DNA from 2 places in the Mesorhizobium sp. LNHC221B00 genome. Region 1 is predicted to be linked to the other one. Evidence: predicted binding sites of a transcription regulator. Region 1 holds the regulator's gene; the other holds the start of a gene.
What was found. The regulator PhoB, encoded in region 1, activates phosphate uptake and scavenging genes when phosphate is short. The targets are predictions, from matches to a motif close to TGTCATNNANCTGTCAT.

Region 1 (7,482 bases):
GGCTTCGAGATCGTCAGCAACGGCCGCAAGGCACTCGACGCCTTCGGCAAGCTCAATCCGTGCATGATCCTGATGGACGTCTCGATGCCGGAGATGAGCGGTCTCGAAGCGACGGCCGCGATCCGCCGGCTGGAGGAAGAAACCGGCACGCATGTGCCGATCGTCGGCGTCACCGCGCATGCGCTCAAGGGCGATCGCGAACGATGCCTGGAAGCGGGCATGGACGACTATCTGCCCAAACCGATCAGCCCCAGGGCCCTCTTGGAGAAGGTCGAGCGCTGGGTCGGCGCCAGCCGCCAGGTGCAGCGCAACGCGGGATAGCACCGCGTCGCGGATTCGCGGCATCTGACGACGCAAGCCGAGGGAATCAGTAGGAGATTCCCTGCTACCCCCGCGTGCAATGGCTATGGTGCGATCGCACCATATCAAAGACTGTGCCTAGCCGGGACAATGGCAACATCGAATTCCGCTCATCCAGTTACGGGCGGGAGCAGCGACCGCCGGCAAGGAACAGCGTCACTCTACCCCAACGGACCTGTTTTCGGCGATGGCCCGGCCACGACACGCTCTGGCCTCGAGCAACGCACTCCCGTCCGGATTTTCTTCATCCTTGAAGGCCCCGTCGAATCCGGCGGTGGCTGCGGCCTACGGACGGCCCAAGCCCATGATTCCGGGGACAAACTCGGATCGGGCCGCGAACCAGCCGCGCTACCGCCTTTGCCGGCTTCGGCAACGCGTTACCGGGCTGACATGAAACTGTCATGCGACTGTTATAATCGAAGGCTATTGGCCTCAGCGGGCGCTGGCAAGAAATGGCGCCGAGAGACCATCTTCCGAACAGGAGCAGGCCACATGAGACATTTCATCCGCTCGGCGGCCGTTGCGATTGCAATGGCTGCGGCGTCCACCATCACCCTTTCCGCGGCAATGGCAGCTGACCTTTCAGGCGCCGGCTCGACCTTCATCTATCCGGTGTTTGCCAAGTGGGCCGACACCTACAAGAAAGACACCGGCATCGGCCTCAACTACCAGTCGATCGGCTCCGGCGGCGGCATCAAGCAGGTCATCGCCAAGACCGTGACCTTCGGCGCCACCGACAAGCCGATGTCCGATGCCGATCTGGAAAAGAACGGCCTCGTGCAGTTCCCGATGGTGATGGGCGGCATCGTGCCGATCGTCAACCTCTCCGGCGTCAAGCCGGGCGAACTCGTCCTCGACGGCAAGACGCTGGCCCAGATCTATCTCGGCGCCATCACCACCTGGGACGATGCCGCGATCAAGGCGCTGAACCCCACCCTAACCCTGCCGTCGACCGCCATCGCCGTCGTGCACCGCTCGGACGGCTCGGGCACCACCTTCAACTTCACCGACTACCTGGTTAAGCTCTCGCCCGACTGGAAGGACAAGGTCGGCTCGGACACGGCCGTCGAATGGCCGACCGGCGTCGGCGCCAAGGGCAGCGAAGGCGTTGCCAACACCGTCAAGCAGACCGACGGCGGCATCGGCTACGTCGAATACGCCTATGCCAAGCAGAACAACCTGTCCTACTCAAAGATGCTGAATGCAGCCGGCAAGGTCGTCGAGCCGTCGCTCGAATCCTTCGGCGCTGCCGCTTCGAACGCCGACTTCAAGACTGCCAAGAACTTCAACGTCATCATCACCAACGAGCCCGGCGACACCACCTGGCCGATCGCTGCTTCGACCTGGGTGCTGATCCACAAGGTTCCCGATGACGCTGCTGCCACCGGCGAAGCGCTGAAATTCTTCGCCTGGGCCTACAAGGACGGCAAGGAAACCGCCAAGGCGCTCGACTATGTGTCGATCCCCGACAGCGTCGTCGACCTGATCAAGGCTTCGTGGAAGACCGACATCCAGGCCGACGGCAAGCCCGTCTACGCCGGCGAGTAACATCTCTGGAGGAGCGCCGCGCCCGCGGCGCTCCTTTTCCTTCAACTCGAAAGAGCCGAGCTTGACATGAGCGCTGTCCAGGAAGCCTTGCCAGCCATCCGAGGTTCGCGCGACGCCATCGTCAGGCGGTTTGCGCTGACAGACGCGATCTTCCACGCAATGACCCGCGCCGCCGCGATATTGGTGCTGGTGCTGCTCGGCGGCGTCGCGATCTCGCTGTTTGCCGGCTCTTGGCAGGCCCTCTCGACCTTCGGCTTCTCGTTCCTGACCAGCGAAAGCTGGAACCCGGTGACGGAGAAATTCGGCGCGCTGGCGCCGATCTACGGCACCATCATCACCTCGGCAATCGCCATCCTGATCGCCGTGCCGCTCGGCATCGGCATCGCCATTTTCCTCACCGAGCTTTGCCCGCGCCCGCTGCGGCGCCCCATCGGCATGGCGGTGGAATTGCTGGCCGGCATTCCCTCGATCATCTACGGCATCTGGGGCCTGTTCGTGCTGGCGCCGTTCCTGCAGACCACGGTGCAGCCGTTCATCATCAGCGTGTTCCACGGTATCCCAGGCCTCAGCAGCCTGTTTGCCGGCCCGCCCTACGGCATCGGCCTGCTGACATCGTCGATGATCCTCGCCATCATGGTGCTGCCTTTCATCACCTCGATCACCAAGGACGTCTTCGACACGGTGCCTCCGGTGCTGAAGGAATCGGCCTACGGCATCGGCTGCACGACCTGGGAAGTGACCCGCCGCGTCGTCATCCCCTACACTCGGATCGGCATCATGGGCGGCGTCATGCTCGGCCTTGGCCGCGCGCTCGGCGAAACCATGGCGGTGACCTTCGTCATCGGCAACGCCCACCGCATCAGTACGTCGCTGTTTGCGCCCGCAACGACGATCTCCGCGACCATCGCCAACGAATTCACCGAGGCGGTCGGCGATCTCTACACGTCTTCGCTGGTGGCGCTCGGCCTGATCCTGTTCGTCATCACTTTCCTGATCCTTGCCATCGCACGCTACATGCTGATGCGCATCGACGCCCGCACCGGAGCCTGAACCGATGTCGACAGCCACGTCGCTTCACCAGAGCCGCAAGCGCAAGAATGGCGTGATGATGACGCTGTGCGTCGCCGCGGCGGGCATCGGCCTTGCCTGGCTGGCGCTCATTCTCGGCGCCCTGCTCTACAAGGGCCTGTCGGGCGTCAATCTTTCGGTCTTCACGCAAATGACCCCGCCGCCCGGCGACGCCGGCGGCCTGCTCAACGCCATCTACGGCAGCATCGTGATGACCGTCATCGGCATCATTGTCGGCACGCCGATCGGTGTGCTGGCCGGCACCTACATGGCCGAATACGGCCGCTTTTCGAAGCTCACCACCATTGTGCGCTTCATCAACGACATCCTTCTGTCGGCGCCGTCGATCATCATCGGCCTGTTCGTCTACGAATTGATGGTTCGGCCGATGGGGCACTTCTCGGCGATCGCTGGCGCCGTCGCGCTGGCCATCCTGGTCATCCCCGTCGTCGTGCGCACCACCGAGGACATGCTCAATCTGGTGCCCAACGCCTTGCGCGAAGCCGGCACCGCGATCGGCGCGCCGCGCTGGGTGGTCATCCGTTCTGTCGCCTACCGCGCCGCGCTTTCGGGCATCGTCACCGGCATATTGCTGGCCATCGCCCGCATCTCCGGCGAAACGGCGCCGCTGCTGTTCACCGCGCTCAACAACCAGTTCTGGTCGAGCAATCTCAACGCGCCGATGGCCAGCCTGCCTGTCACCATCTTCCAGTTCGCTCTCAGCCCCTACGAGGAATGGCAGCAGCTGGCCTGGACCGGCGCACTCATAATTACATTGACGGTTCTCGCGCTCAGCATCTTTGCGCGCAGCCTGACCGGACGCAGAGAGGACAAATGAGCCAGATGTTGTCTCCAGACATGACGATCGCCGCCGAGGCAGCCGCCAAGGCAAAGATCGAGGTCAAGAACCTCAATTTCTACTACGGCCAGTCGAAGGCGCTGAAGGACATCACGCTGTCGCTGCCCGAACGCAGCGTCACCGCCTTCATCGGACCGTCGGGCTGCGGAAAGTCGACGCTGCTGCGCGTCTTCAACCGCATCTACGAGCTCTATCCCAGGCAGACAGCCGAGGGCCAGGTGCTGCTCGACGGCAAGAACGTTCTCGACCGCTCGCAGGATCTCAACCTGTTGCGCACCAAGATCGGCATGGTGTTCCAGAAGCCGACGCCGTTCCCGATGTCGATCTATGAGAACATCGCCTTCGGTGTCAGGCTCTATGAGAAGATCAGCAAGGCCGAGATGGACGGCCGCGTCGAACAGGCGCTGAAGCGCGCAGCACTCTGGACCGAGGTCAAGGACAAGCTCAATGCCAGCGGCCTCAGCCTTTCGGGCGGCCAGCAGCAGCGGCTCTGCATTGCCCGTACCGTGGCGGTGAAGCCGGAAGTCATCCTGCTCGACGAGCCGGCCTCGGCGCTCGATCCGCTGTCGACCGCCAAGATCGAGGAGCTGATCGACGAATTGCAGGCCGACTACACGATCGTCATCGTCACCCACAACATGCAGCAGGCGGCGCGCGTGTCGAAGCAGACGGCCTTCATGTACCTGGGCGAACTGGTCGAGTTCGACAAGACGGAGAAGATATTCACGTCGCCCCGCGAGAAGCGCACGCAGGACTACATCACCGGCCGCTTCGGCTGATCGCACGCATACGAGGACCAGGATCATGGCCGAACACACGGTTGCAGCCTTCGACGAAGATCTCGGACAGATCAGCAGGCTGATCAGCGACATGGGCGACCTCGCCGGCTCGATGGTCGGCGGTGCCACCAAGGCGCTGCTGAACTCCGACAATGCGCTCGCCCAACGCGTCGTCTCCGATGACGCGATCATGGATGCGCGCCAGCGCGAGCTGGACGACCGCGCCATCACGCTGATCGCAAAGCGCCAGCCGATGGCCGACGATCTGCGCCATGTCGTGGGCTCGATCCGCATGGCCGGCGATCTCGAACGCATCGGCGACCTTGCCAAGAACATCGCCAAGCGCGTCGGCACGGTCGGGCTCTCCGCCACGCCGCGCGACCTGTCGCACTCCATCGACGCGATGGCGCAGCTGGTGCTGATCCAGGTTCAGGGTGTCATCGAGGAATATGCGGCGCGCGATGCCGCCGCACTGGCCAAGCTGCGCGCCGACGACGAGCGTATCGACGTCAAATACACTTCGGTGTTTCGCGAACTGCTGACCTACATGATGGAAGATCCGCGCAACATCACCGCCTGCACGCATCTTCTGTTCTGTGCCAAGAACCTCGAACGCATCGGCGACCACGTGACCAACATCGCCGAGAATGCGTATTATGTGCTGACCGGCACGCAGCTGCCCGCCAATCGCCCGAAGCAGGACGAAACCGCGATGTCGGCGCCGGCGGCATAGCAGGGGTGACCAGCCGATGATCGCGCCACGCATCATGGTGGTGGAGGATGAGGAGCCGCTAGGGGTGCTGCTCCGCTACAATCTGGAATCCGAGGGCTACCAAGTCGAGGTGGTGACGCGCGGCGACGAGGCGGAGATCCGCCTGCAGGAGAACGTGCCCGACCTTCTGGTGCTCGACTGGATGGTGCCGGCGGTGTCCGGCATCGAACTCTGCCGGCGCCTGCGGATGCGGCCCGAGACCGAGCGGCTGCCGATCATCATGCTGACCGCGCGGGGCGAGGAGAGCGACCGCGTGCGCGGCCTGTCGACCGGCGCCGACGACTATCTGGTCAAGCCGTTCTCGACGCCGGAGTTCATGGCACGCGTCAAGGCGCTGCTGCGCCGCGCCAAACCTGAAGTGCTGTCCAGCGTGCTCAAGGTCGGCGATATCGTGCTCGACCGCGAATCGCACCGTGTCTACCGCAAGAAGAGCGAGATCCGGCTCGGGCCGACCGAGTTCCGCCTGCTCGAATTCATGATGCGCCATCCCGGCCGGGTGTTCTCGCGCAGCCAGCTGCTCGACAATGTCTGGGGCGAGACGATCTACATAGACGAGCGCACCGTCGACGTGCATGTCGGGCGGCTGCGCAAGGCGGTCAACAATGGCCGCATGCCGGATGTGATCCGCACGATTCGTGGGGCGGGCTACGCGATCCGGGAAGATTAGGGGATATGCTGATATTCAGGTGATGCCGGCCTGCGAATGGCGGCTTCCTGCGCTTCCGGTACTCACGGACCCAAATGTCCGCTCCGTTCCGGTTCTCGGAATCCACCATTCTCGCCTCGGCCTGACCTGAATCTCAACACATCCCGGCGCCTTGCTCAGGCAACATTCTTCCCAGCCGCGCCTGCTCTCGCCTGCACGCCCGGCGCGAAAATTTCCTGGTCGACGAAGGTCAGTGCGCGCATGGCGCAGCCTTCGCGGATCAGCGGCAGTTCGTTAGGCTCGGTGTCGAAGGAGATCGATTTCGAGTGCTGGCCACCGGCGGTCTGGGCAATCGCCTCGCGCAATGCCGGCTCGATCAGGTCGAAGGCGGCGGCGCTGACGCCGACCATGGCGACGGGGGCGGGATCGATCAGCGCGAACAGGCTGCCGAGGCCATAGCCGAGCGCCTCGCCGGCCTTGCGATAGGCCTGGCGCTCCGGCCCGTCCTTGTCGCGCGCCGAGGCCGCCAGCGCCCGCATGTCGGCGTCGCTGACGTCGACCGGTTCGGTGTCCTCGCCAAGCTGTCTCGCGTTGCGCCAGATGGCGTAGTTGCCGGCATAGGCCTCGACGCAGCCGCGCCGTCCGCAGCGGCAGAGTGCGCCGCCCGGCCGGTGGATCATGTGGCCGAATTCGCCACCCGACGAGTGGGTGCCGGTGAACAGTTGGCCCTTCAGCACAAGGCCCATGCCGATGCCGTGAGACAGCAGAATGGCGATGAAGTCGTCGCGGTAGCGCTCGGGATCGCGCCAGCGCAGCGCCACCGCCATCATGTTGCAGTCGTTTTCCATGGTGGCGGGGATGCCGAACTCGGCCTCGAATATGTCGGCGAACGCGATGTCGGTCTGCGGCGTGATCGGCGACCACAGCATGGCGCGCGCCTCGGTATCGGTGATGCCCTGGATGGCTAGTGCGATGCGGGCGACGCTGCGGACATCGATGTCGGGATCGTCGATGCGGCGCCGCACGATGGCGACGCATTCGCCGATCAGCGCCTCGCGCGACATGGTCAGCGTGTCCAGCCGGCGCTGTTCCTCCGATATCACCTGGCCGGCATAGTCGATGACGGCGACCGACAGGAAATTCAGCGACAGCACCACGGTCATCACCGCCGCCGCCTCCGGGTTGAGGGTAAGGCCGACCTGCGGCCTGCCGCGTTTCAGCGACCCGGCCTCGCTCGGCTTGCCCTCGGTCAGGACGCCTTCGCCGATCAGGTCGGAGGAGATCGCCGAGATGGTCGAGTGGCTGAGGCCGGTGGTGGCGGCGATCTCGGTGCGCGAAGGCTGACCGGCACGGCGCACGGCCGAGATCACCATGGCGCGGTTGCGCCGGCGCAGATCGTCGTGGCGGATTCCGACCGACATGTTCACCCACATCCTCCCGGTCGCCGCGG
Region 2 (7,482 bases), on a different contig from region 1:
CGGATCGGTGGTGAAGAAGGACAGGTCGGTGTAGATGCGCGCGGTGACCGGATGGTAGTTGCCGGTGCCCAGATGCACGTAGTTGCGCAGCTTGCCGTCTTCGCGGCGCACCACCAGCGACATCTTGGCGTGGGTCTTGAGTTCGAGGAAACCGAACACGACCTGCACGCCAGCGCGCTCCAGATCGCGCGCCCAGCGGATGTTGGCTTCCTCGTCGAAACGGGCCTTGAGTTCGACAAGCGCGGTCACCGACTTGCCGGCCTCGGCCGCATCGACCAGCGCGCGCACGATCGGGCTGTCGTTGGAGGTGCGGTAAAGCGTCTGCTTGATCGCCACCACCTCGGGGTCGGCCATGGCCTGGCGCAGGAACTGCACCACGACGTCGAAGGATTCATAGGGGTGGTGGACGATGATGTCCTTCTCGCGGATGGCGGCAAAACAGTCGCCGCCATGCTCGCGGATGCGCTCGGGAAAGCGCGGATTGTAGGGCGTGAACTTCAGGTCGTCGCGGGCGACCGCCACGATCTCGGAGATCTGGCTGAGCGCCAATGGGCCGGTGAGCACGCTGATGCGGCTCGACGAGACGCCAAGCTCGCCGGCAACGAAGTCGCGCAATTCGCTGGGCATCAGCTTGTCGAACTCGATGCGGATCACCGAACCGCGGCGGCGGCGCTTCAGCGCCGTCTCGAACAGGCGCACCAGATCTTCCGATTCCTCCTCGACCTCGATGTCGCTGTCGCGGATGATGCGGAATGTGCCGGAACCCTTGACCTCATAGCCGGGGAACAGCTTGCCGATATAGAGGCCGACCGCCTCTTCAAGCGGGATGAAGCGGACATGGTGCTTGCGATCCGGAAGGCGGATGAAGCGCTTCAGCGCCACCGGCAGGCGCAAGAGCGCGCTCATCTCCTCGGCATTCTTGCGATGGCGAAGCTGCAGCGCCATCGAGAAACCGAGATTGGGAATGAACGGGAATGGATGCGCCGGATCGATCGACAACGGGGTCAGCACCGGAAACACCTGGTCCTGGAAATGCTCTTCCAGCCAGGCCTTCTCGTCCTTGGTCAGCGCATCCCGCGTAGTGGTCTCGATGCCTTCCTTGTTGAGCAGCACGGTCAGCGCCGACAGGCTCTTCTGCTGGTCTTCCTGCAGCCGCTCGACCTCGCGCAGCAGCTGTTCGAGCTGCTGTTCGGGCGTGCGGCCGTCAGGGCTCTTCAAGACGATGCCCTCTCGCACCTGGCCGGCGAGGCCGGCGACACGGACCATGAAGAACTCGTCGAGATTGGCGGCCGAGATCGACAGGAAGCGGACGCGCTCCAGCAGCGGGTGATTGGTGTTCAGCGATTCCTCGAGCACGCGGCGATTGAACTGCAACCAGGAAAATTCGCGATTGACGAAACGGTCTGGATTGCCGCCCTCCGGGCTTGCCGCCTCGACATTGATGAATTCGCTCTGCACCGGCTTCAGTTCGTTCATTGTTCCTGCTCTTCCCACCAGCTCGGCCGGTTAACCGGCTTAACTTATCCTCTGACAGGCTTTTGCGACAGTTTGATTTCATCGATCTTGCAAAGAGACCTGTTATGATCCAGATGCATGCGAGACTGCGTTAAGGAGACGACGATGGCAGGCGGTTCCATTCCCCATTTCCAGAACGATGCGGGCTTTCCGGCAATCGACATCGGTGTCAAGGAATTCATGTGCACGGGCGCCAATCCGCCTTTCGACCATCCGCATGTGTTTCTCGACATGGGCGACGACAATGAGAAGGTCTGCCCCTATTGCTCCACGCTCTACCGCTATTCGCCGAAGCTGAAGGCGACGGAAACGCTGCCGGCGGGCTGCCTTTACATCGACCAGGCCGCCTGATCCTTCCGCGACGGACCTGATGGATGACAAGCGCTCCCGGCAAGTCGTCATCGCCGGAGCGGGCGTTGCCGGGCTGACCGCGGCGCTTGCCTTCGCCGAACGCGGCTATCCCGTGCAGCTGTTCGAACAGGCGCAGCGGCTGGAGGCCGTGGGAGCCGGCATCCAGCTTTCCCCCAATGCGACACGCATCCTGCGCCAGCTCGGCATGCTCGACCGGCTGCTGCCGGCCGCGGTGCGGCCTGAGGCCGTGGTGCTGAAGGACGCAAGGACGTTGCGCGAACTGGCGCGTGTCCCTCTCGGGCAAGCCGCCGAAGAACGCTGGGGCGCGCCTTATCTCGTCGCCCACAGAGCCGATCTGCAGAGCGCGCTGACCGCACACGTCGCCGAAAGCCCGAATATTCAGCTGGTCAAGGGTGCGCGCGTCAGCGGCTTTGCCACAGGCGACCATGGTGTGACGGCGACGCTGGAGACGGACGGGGAGACGGACGGCAAGATCGTCCAGTCGCAGGGCTTCCTTCTGGTCGGCGCCGACGGCGTGTGGTCATCCGTGCGCGCGGTTGTCGATCAGGCTCGGGGAGGATCATCAAGAAGCCGTTTTTCCGGCGAACTGGCTTGGCGCACGACTGTCACCGCCGATAGCGGCGCCGGACAAGCCTTTGCCGCGATTGGGGCGGCTGATTGTGTCACGACTTTTCTGCATCCCGGATTCCACATGGTCGCCTATCCCGTCAGCAAGGGCGATGCCTTCAACCTTGTCGCCTTCACCAAAGGCGAGCGCATTGCCGAGGGTTGGTCGGGTCGTGCCGATCCCGTCATCCTCGCCAATGCAATGAGCGGCACGGCGGCAGCCCTTGCAAGACTGGTCGAAATGGCGGGCCCGTGGCTGACCTGGCCGCTCCATACAGTCGACCAGAAGCTGCACTGGACGACACCAACCGGCATCGCCCTGATTGGCGACGCCGCACATGCGATGACCCCATTCGCGGCACAAGGGGCTGCCATGGCCATCGAAGATGCCGCAACGCTTGCCGGGGTAATTGCCGATTTCCCGGCTGATCCGAAGCAGGGCCTGGCGATTTGGGAAAATCTCAGGCGACCGCGCGTCGAGAAGGTGACCCGGCGCGGCGCGCTCAACCGGCTGGCCTGGCACGCCTGGGGCCCGGTGGCATTGGCTCGCAACCTGGTGCTGGCGACGCGGCCGGCGGAAAAGCTCGCGGCGGATCTGGAATGGCTCTACGGGTGGGAGCAACCGAAGATTGTCAGGCGGTAGGACATCGAGACAATAAAGAAATCGATAGGCTGGCGGGACAGCGCCCCCCTCTGTCCTGCCGGACATCTCCCCCACGAGGGGAGAGATTGGCAGCTTTGGCGCCGGCGTCCTTTTTGCAAACGTTGGAGATTAGCGAAAGCCGGAGCGAGATCCGGCAGGACAGAGGGGGGCCCGAAGGAACGCGACGCTTGCCAATTCGCGGAATGCCCACGCTAATCATACAGCCGCATCGACAGTCCCAGCGAAGCCGGCAGCGGGTTCCACCAGCCGGTGCGCAGGCCGGCGGTGCGCAACGCCGCCGCCGTCCAGGTGTTGCAGCCGACCAGTGCGTTGAAATGCCCGCTCGCCTCGTAGAAGCGGTCGAACCTGGAATAGGCCGCATTCTCGATGACGATTGGGCCGCCAGTCCCCTGCTGGAAGCTGGCTGCGATAAAATCGAGCAAGTCCGCAAAACGGTCCTCGCCGATATCGAAACCGGCAATGTCGGGATGTGGCTCAGCGATGGCGCCGGCGACATCGACATGCATGACCGACGCGTCAATGGTCAGTGCTTTCATCACCGGAATGGCCTTGAGCTGCGACCAGGTCGGCGTTTCCAGATAGAAGGCGCGGCCACCCCAGCCAAAGACGATGTAGCGCACCTCGGGACTGTCGGCCGGGATGCCGGCCTCGACCAGGAAACGAAAGCGCTGGCGCACGGCATCGTCCACCGGAATGGCGATGTCGGTGTGGATCGGGTTCTTCAGCACCAATATGTGCCGGGTGCCCTCGCCCGCAGCGGCGGCCGGCCACAGCGGCCGCGGCACCAGCGTGCCGAGCGTCGCGGCGAGCGCGGCCGCTATCAACAGCAGAGCCAGAAAACGGCCGAGTTTTCTCATGAGGCGGCGACTCTGCGGCTCAGTCGCGTTCCAATGCAAGCGATCCACTCGCTCAAATGCAAGGAAGCCCGGCCGTGGTGCGGCCGGGCTTCCTGAACTGGCGTCGGATCGCTCAGTGCAGGATCTGCGACAGGAACAGTTTCGTGCGCTCGTGGCGCGGGTGGTCGAAGAACTCGGCCGGCGTGTTCTGCTCGACGATCTGGCCCTGATCCATGAAGATCACCCGGTTGGCGACCTTGCGGGCAAAGCCCATTTCGTGGGTGACGCACAGCATGGTCATGCCTTCTTCGGCCAGGCCAACCATGGTCTCCAGCACTTCCTTGATCATTTCCGGATCGAGCGCCGAGGTCGGCTCGTCGAACAGCATGATGCGCGGGTTCATGCACAGCGAGCGCGCGATCGCTACGCGCTGCTGCTGGCCGCCGGACAGCTGGCCGGGATATTTGTTGGCCTGTTCCGGGATCTTCACGCGCTTGAGGAAGTGCATGGCGATTTCCTCGGCCTGCTTCTTCGGCGTCTTGCGCACCCAGATCGGCGCCAGCGTACAGTTCTCCAGGATGGTCAGATGCGGGAACAGGTTGAAGTGCTGGAACACCATGCCGACCTCGCGGCGCACCTCGTCGATCTTCTTCAGATCGTTGGTCAACTCCTTGCCGTCGACGATGATCTTACCCTTCTGGTGCTCTTCCAGCCGGTTGATGCAGCGGATCATCGTCGATTTGCCGGAGCCCGACGGGCCGCAGATGACGATGCGCTCGCCGCGCATCACCTTCAAATTGATGTCCTTCAGCACATGGAACTCGCCATACCATTTGTGCATGGCGATGATGTCGATGGCGACATCGGTGGTGGAGATATGCATCTTGGCGGCGTTGACCTTGATCTCTTCCGCGCTGACGGCATTTTCGGTGGCCATGACGGGGTCCCCTTGCTTTTTTGTTTAGCGTTTGTGGCCGGTGTCGAGCCGGCGTTCAGTGTACATTGAATAGCGCGACATGCCGAAGCAGAACAGCCAGAACACGAAGGCGGCGAAGACGAGACCGGATTTCGCGGTCTGCGCCGTTGCCCAATTGGCGTCGGAAAAGTTCTGCTTGACGATGCCGAGCAGGTCGAACATCGAGATGATGAGGACCAGGCTGGTGTCCTTGAACATGCCGATGAAGGTGTTGACGATGCCGGGGATAACCAGCTTCAGCGCCTGCGGCAACACGATCAGGCTCATCTTCTGCCAATAGCCGAGGCCGAGTGAATCGGCGCCTTCATACTGGCCCTTCGGGATCGCCTGCAGCCCGCCACGCACCACCTCGGCCATATAGGCGGCGGCAAACAGCGACACGCCGATCAGTGCCCGCAAATATTTGTCGAAGGTGACTCCGGCCGGCAGGAACAGCGGCAGCATGACGGAGACGAAGAACAGGACGGTGATCAGCGGGATGCCGCGCACGGCCTCGATGAAGATGACGCACAGCATCTTGACGATCGGCATCTTGGAGCGCCGGCCGAGCGCCAGCACTGTGCCCAGCGGCAGCGACACGGCGATGCCGACGAAGGAGAGGCTGAGCGTGATCAGCAGCCCGCCCCAGCGCGAGGTTTCGACATGCGGCAGACCGAACATGCCGCCAACCAGCAGGAAGAAGGAAACGATCGGCAGCACCAGGAAAAGCAGGATGGCGTTCAACCCCTTGCGGGGCACGCGCGGGATCAGCATCGGTATCAGCAGCGCCGCGAACAGGATGGCGACCACGATCGGCCGCCAGCGCTCCTCGACCGGATAGGTGCCGAACATGAACTGGCCGAACTTGGCATTGACGAAGGCCCAGCAGGCGCCGCTCCAGCCATCCGGCTGAATGCCGCCTTGCGCCACGGTCGCGCAGACGGTGCGATCCGGCCCGGTCCAGACGGCATTGATGAACGCCCAGCCGATGACCTGCGGCAGCACCCAGGCGACGATGATGATGCCGAGGATGGTCAGGATGGTGTCGCCGACCGTGCCGACCAGGTTCTTGCGCACCCAGGCGATCGGACCGCTGACGCTTGCCGGCGGCGGCTGCGCCAGCGCCATCTCGGTACGCACCCAGGTCATGTCGTGTTCCTGCATGGTCCTACCTCTCCACCAGCGCCATTCTGGCGTTGACCACGTTCATGACGGCCGATGTCACCAGGCTGAGGATGAGATAGGCGATCATCATGATCAGCACGCCTTCGACCGCCTGTCCGGTCTGGTTGAGCACCGTGCCGGCGGTCGCCGTCAGGTCGGGGTAGCCGATGGCGATGGCCAGCGAGGAGTTCTTGGTCAGGTTGAGATACTGGCTGGTCAGCGGCGGAATGACGATGCGCATGGCTTGCGGCACCACGACCAGCCGCAGGATCGATCCGGACCGCAAGCCAAGGGCGGCGGCGGCCTCGGTCTGGCCCTTGCTTACGCCCCTGATGCCGGCCCGCACGATCTCGGCGATGAAGGCCGCCGTGTAGCAGGACAGCGCCAGGTAGAGCGACAGGAACTCCGGCTTGACCTGAAAGCCGCCGGTCAGGTTGAAGGTCGACTGTTTCGGAAGATCGAAGCTCAGCGGAAAGCCGCTCAGCACGTAAGCCAGCAGCGGCAGCCCGACAATCAGCGCCACGGAAGTCCACAACACAGGAAATTGCTGGCCTGTCGCCATCTGCCGCTGACGCGCCTTGCGAGCGACGAACCACGCCATGGCGATGCCGACGACGAGCGCGACCAGGATCAGCCAGGAGCCGTCGCCCCAGACCGGGCGCGGAAAGTAGAAGCCGCGCTGGTTGAGGAAGGAGCCGAAGGGCAGGTTGTAGCTGTCACGCGGCGGCGGCAGCACGGCCAGCACGCCCGAATACCAGAAGAAGATGACCAGCAGCGGCGGGATGTTGCGGAAGATCTCGACATAGACGGTGCAGATCTTCTGGATCAGCCAGTTCTGCGACAAACGGCCGATGCCGATGACGAAGCCGATGATGGTGGCGGTGATGATGCCGGCGACGGCGACGATGATGGTGTTGATCAGGCCGACGACGATGGCGCGGCCATAGGTCGAGTCCGACGTATAGGCGATCGGCGTGTCCGAGATGTCGAAACCGGCGCGTCCCCTAAGGAAACCGAAGCCGGAGGCGATGTGCAGGCGCTGCAGATTGTCGATGACGTTCTGCACGATCCACCAGACAGAGCCGAACAGCACGATGACGACCAGCGTCTGGAAGAAGAGACTGCGGACTTTCGGATCATTGACGAACGAAGCCCGGCTTGGCTCCTCGCGAAGGATTTCCTGCGATGCCATGCGACCATCCCCTGGAAAGAGAAACCGGGAGGCAGACGATCTGCCTCCCGGATCACATTTCGGTCAGCGGATCGGCGGAGCGTATTGCAGGCCGCCCTTGGTCCACAGCGCGTTGATGCCGCGGGCGATCTTGAGCGGGCTGCCCGAGCCGACATTGCGATCGAACATTTCGCCGTAG

Region 2: the regulator PhoB is predicted to act here: its motif matches at 1,541-1,557, upstream of X741_RS161795 (RNA degradosome polyphosphate kinase).

What each region holds. Positions count from the first base shown of each region.
Region 1 covers NZ_AYWR01000004.1:178,876-186,357, reverse strand. Annotated here, with positions in the region: gene X741_RS159035 (PAS domain-containing protein) at 1-321, shown strand, start outside; gene pstS (phosphate ABC transporter substrate-binding protein PstS) at 853-1,908, shown strand; gene pstC (phosphate ABC transporter permease subunit PstC) at 1,975-2,958, shown strand; gene pstA (phosphate ABC transporter permease PstA) at 2,963-3,814, shown strand; gene pstB (phosphate ABC transporter ATP-binding protein PstB) at 3,811-4,614, shown strand; gene phoU (phosphate signaling complex protein PhoU) at 4,640-5,347, shown strand; gene phoB (phosphate regulon transcriptional regulator PhoB) at 5,364-6,053, shown strand; gene X741_RS159070 (ROK family protein) at 6,209-7,453, opposite strand.
Region 2 covers NZ_AYWR01000003.1:23,405-30,886, reverse strand. Annotated here, with positions in the region: gene X741_RS161795 (RNA degradosome polyphosphate kinase) at 1-1,476, opposite strand, end outside; gene X741_RS161800 (zinc-finger domain-containing protein) at 1,621-1,866, shown strand; gene X741_RS161805 (FAD-dependent monooxygenase) at 1,886-3,136, shown strand; gene X741_RS161810 (TIGR02117 family protein) at 3,349-4,014, opposite strand; gene X741_RS161815 (amino acid ABC transporter ATP-binding protein) at 4,127-4,930, opposite strand; gene X741_RS161820 (amino acid ABC transporter permease) at 4,955-6,112, opposite strand; gene X741_RS161825 (amino acid ABC transporter permease) at 6,117-7,304, opposite strand; gene X741_RS161830 (amino acid ABC transporter substrate-binding protein) at 7,368-7,482, opposite strand, start outside.